DNA from 2 places in the Mesorhizobium sp. LCM 4576 genome. Region 1 is predicted to be linked to the other one. Evidence: predicted binding sites of a transcription regulator. Region 1 holds the regulator's gene; the other holds the start of a gene.
The links. The regulator LexA, encoded in region 1, represses DNA repair genes until DNA is damaged. The targets are predictions, from matches to a motif close to TGTTCNNNNTGTGTTCNG.
Positions count from the first base shown of each region.

Region 2: a site for LexA is predicted at 1,088-1,105, ahead of LCM4576_RS25430 (carbohydrate kinase family protein). Genes of this name have one in related genera too.

Region 1 is NZ_MDDT01000004.1:160,603-162,803, reverse strand. Features, by position in the region: gene glp (gephyrin-like molybdotransferase Glp) at 1-419, shown strand, start outside; gene lexA (transcriptional repressor LexA) at 536-1,276, shown strand; gene LCM4576_RS00985 (ComEC/Rec2 family competence protein) at 1,270-2,201, opposite strand, start outside.
Region 2 is NZ_MDDT01000053.1:21,868-24,068, forward strand. Features, by position in the region: gene LCM4576_RS25430 (carbohydrate kinase family protein) at 1-845, opposite strand, end outside; gene recA (recombinase RecA) at 1,229-2,201, shown strand, end outside.

The DNA of each region.
Region 1 (2,201 bases):
TGACCGGCGAAGGCATGCAGCTCGACTTCTGGAAGATCGCCATGCGCCCCGGCAAACCTCTGATGTTCGGCCGGCTTGGCAATGTCCGCTGCATCGGCCTGCCCGGCAACCCGGTGGCCAGCATCGTCTGCTCGCAGCTTTTCCTGAAGCCTCTGCTTGCCCGGCTCGGCGGCCGCGACCACAGGCAGGACGTGCGGGTGGCCCGGCTGGGCGCCGCGATGCAGGCCAACGACCTCAGGCAGGACTATGTGCGCGCCGTCGTGCGCGAGGACGCCGGCACGCTGATTGCGACTCCCTTCAGCATCCAGGACTCCTCGATGCTCAGAATGCTCGCCGACGCCAACGGCCTGATCGTGCGCGAGCCTTTCGCGCCGGCAGCCGAAACCGGCGCCGAATGCAGCGTTCTGATGTTACGCTAAACAAAACGTCAACAAATTCACTAAACTTTAAACGGTTGCGGAACACAACTGGAACAGATAGTGTTTGTTCTGGGTTTGTTTTTCTGATTCTGGTTTCAGAACCCGTGGGGGCCGCCATGCTGACGCGCAAACAACATGAACTTCTGATGTTCATCCACGAAAGGCTGAAGGAAAGCGGGATTCCGCCGTCTTTCGACGAGATGAAGGAAGCGCTCGACCTCGCCTCCAAGTCCGGCATCCACCGGCTGATCACGGCGCTGGAGGAACGCGGCTTCATTCGCCGGCTACCGAACCGGGCGCGAGCGCTGGAAGTGTTGCGGCTGCCCGACTCGATCGCCCCCGGCCTCAATGCAGCGAAGAAGTTTTCGCCGAGCGTCATCCAGGGAAGCCTGGGTCAGAACAATCTCAACCGTCAGATCAAGCCGGCTGCGCCATCGCGCGCCCCGACGCCAAGCAATGACGACGATGCCGGGTCCGCCGTATCCATTCCGGTGATGGGCCGCATCGCCGCCGGCGTGCCGATCGACGCCATCCAGCACCAGACGCATTCGATCACAGTGCCGCCGGACATGATCGCCGGCGGCGAGCATTACGCGCTGGAGGTCAAGGGCGACTCGATGATAGAAGCCGGCATCTTCGACGGCGACACCGTCATCATCCGCAACGCCAACACGGCAAGCCCGGGCGAGATCGTGGTCGCGCTGGTCGATGACGAGGAAGCGACGCTCAAGCGCTTCCGCCGCAAGGGCGCCTCGATCGCGTTGGAGGCCGCCAACCCGGCCTACGAGACCCGCATCTTCGGGCCGGACCGGGTCAAGGTGCAGGGCAAGCTTGTTGGGTTGATCCGCCGCTACTGATCCGGTTGCGAAGGTTTCGCATCCGCCCGCTCAGGCTTTTGATAAGGCGGCAGTCCTCTCGCCTCGCGAGTATATTTCCGCTGCTCGTGCCAGGGCCGATATGGCTCTTCCACAGCATAGCGGACGGCCGGCCGCGCGGTTGCCGATTGCGGATCGAAGAAGACGGCGGCGCTGCCGTCGCGCGCCAGCTGCCGCTTGGTGACGACAAGCACGCGCGGATCGTAGCAAGGATTGTAGGCGGTGGCGTCGTTGATGACGATGAGATCAGCGAAGCCGCAGGCAGGCCGGGCACTGTCGCGGTTTTCAGCGAGTGCGACGATGGCGCCGGATGGATGCCGGCCGATGCAGAGATCACCCGTACAGTAGAACGGCGAGCCGGGCGGCAGGTCGACGGGATCGGCGATGTCCAGCGCATCTTTGGCAAACGTCTCCGGCGGCACGATTGTCTCGGCTTTCAGCGCCCGTTTCCAGTTGTCGGTGGTGAACTCGTTGGAACGTTCGCGATTGACGGCAAGCTCGCCGCCGCCGATCGGCATCGCCACCAGATGCGCGTCCTCGGAAATGAGTACATCCGGCGTGCGGACATGCGGAATGGCCAGCAGCGCGGCGAGCGCAAAGGGAACGGCGGCAAGCCTCAGCCAGGTGGTGGCCATCGTCGCGATCACCAGCGCGACCGTCGCCAGCAGCACCGACTGGATCGAGATCAGCCCGACGGCGTCGACCGGTGAGCGCTCGGAGATCCACGACGAAATGGCGATCATCGCCGTCAGCCCCTTGCCCATGACAAAGAGGAACGGACCGTCGAAGCCGAAGGGCATGGCCAGTGCGCTCAGCACGGCGAACGGCATGACGATCAGCGAGACGATCGGCATGACCGCCAGGTTGGCGAGCAGGCTGAGCGGCGACACGCGCTGGAAATGCCAGA
Region 2 (2,201 bases), on a different contig from region 1:
ACGCCCTCGCGCAGCGCGGCGCGCAGCGGCAGGCCGCGCAGCAGGGCGGCGACCGTCGCGCCGGTCAGGGCGTCGCCGGCGCCGGTCACGTCGGCGACCCGGCGCGGCGCGGGCGGGTCGATTTCAAAGATGCCGGTGTCGTCGAAGCCCAGCAAGGGGGCGCTGCCGGCGGTAACCACGCCGGCGTTGAGGCCACCCCGCCTGAGCGCACCCACAAGGGCTTTGCCCGACAGTTCGGCAGCTACCAGCGCGGCGGCTTCGCGGCGGTTCATGAAAAGCAGCGACAGATCGCCGAGCAGCGGCGACAGGCGAACGACCTTGGCCGGCGAGACGGCGATGGCGAAGACCGGTCGGCCGCCGGCCTGCGCCACCAGGCGCTCCAGCGCCGCCGTCGGCAGATTGGCGTCGCACAGGATCGCGTCGGCGGCGGCGATCGCCTCGCGCACCTTGGAACGCCTCATCTGCTTGGGAAAGGCGAGGTCGTAGAGCGCCATGTCGGCCAGCCCGACGATCAATTCGCCCTCGGCGTCGATCAGCGCCGTGTAGCTCGGCGTCGTGCGGTCGAGGAACACGACCGAGAGGTCGGTGATCCCGGCGCTGTCGATCGCCGAGGCGACCGTTTCGGCCGCCGCGTCGCCGCCGCGCACCGAGATCAGCGAGGCCGACACGCCGCGCTTCACCACGCTGCGCAGCGCGTTGAAGACGACGCCGCCGACATCCTCGCGCATCATGCCGGGGTTGGAGGCGGCCGGCACATAAATGCCCGAGACCTGGCCGCGCCGGTCGATATGGGCGCCGCCGAAAGCCAGGATCGTTGGGGCCAAGATAGTTGGGGATGTCGGCATTTCGGGTCGCTGACTTTCATTGATCGTGCGGCTGCGCACACTAGAGYGGTTCAGCGTTTCACRGAATCGCCKAACCGCTCTAACTYTTTAGTTTTGCGCAATTCCGGACGGAAAACCGCTACGCACTTTTCCTGGAATTGCTCTAGGTTCCCCCGGTCACCCTGCAATCGGGGTCGCGATTCGGGATGGCCGGACATCGAAATCTCTTCTGGACCAGTGGTTGCGCTCCGCACTGCCCCTGGTGAGACAAAAATAGAACAAATCAAGATGTTGATTGTTTTTCAGATACTTGTTGCCCCTTGCCAAATGAGAACAAAAAAGGTACAAATCGGCAGGGATCACGGATTGTCCGGCCTTCATTGACGACCAAGGGGTGATGTATCATGGCTCAGAATACTTTGCGGCTTGTAGAGGATAAGGCAGTGGACAAATCAAAGGCTCTGGATGCGGCGCTGTCGCAAATCGAGCGCGCTTTCGGCAAGGGCTCGATCATGCGGCTCGGCGCCAACGAGCAGGCGGTCGAGATCGAAACCGTGCCAACCGGCTCGCTGGGYCTCGATATCGCGCTCGGCGTCGGCGGCCTGCCGCGCGGCCGTATCGTCGAGATCTACGGGCCGGAAAGCTCGGGCAAGACGACGCTGGCGCTGCACACGGTTGCGGAAGCGCAGAAGAAGGGCGGCATCTGCGCCTTCGTCGATGCCGAGCACGCGCTCGATCCGGTCTATGCCCGCAAGCTCGGCGTCGACCTGGAAAACCTGCTGATCTCGCAGCCCGACACCGGCGAGCAGGCGCTGGAAATCTGCGACACGCTGGTGCGCTCGGGCGCCATCGACGTCCTGGTCGTCGACTCGGTGGCTGCACTGACGCCGCGCGCCGAAATCGAAGGCGAGATGGGCGACGCGCTGCCCGGTCTCCAGGCTCGTTTGATGAGCCAGGCGCTGCGCAAGCTGACCGCCTCGATCTCGCGTTCCAACACCATGGTCATCTTCATCAACCAGATTCGCATGAAGATCGGCGTCATGTTCGGCTCGCCCGAGACGACCACGGGCGGCAACGCGCTGAAATTCTACGCCTCGGTGCGCCTCGACATCCGCCGCATCGGCTCGGTCAAGGACCGCGACGAGGTCGTCGGCAACCAAACCCGCGTCAAGGTGGTCAAGAACAAGCTGGCCCCGCCCTTCAAGGTGGTGGAGTTCGACATCATGTATGGCGAGGGCGTGTCCAAGACCGGCGAGCTCGTCGATCTCGGGGTCAAGGCTGGAGTGGTCGAGAAGTCGGGCGCCTGGTTCTCCTATAATTCGCAGCGTCTCGGCCAAGGTCGCGAGAACGCCAAGCTGTTCCTGCGCGACAATCCGG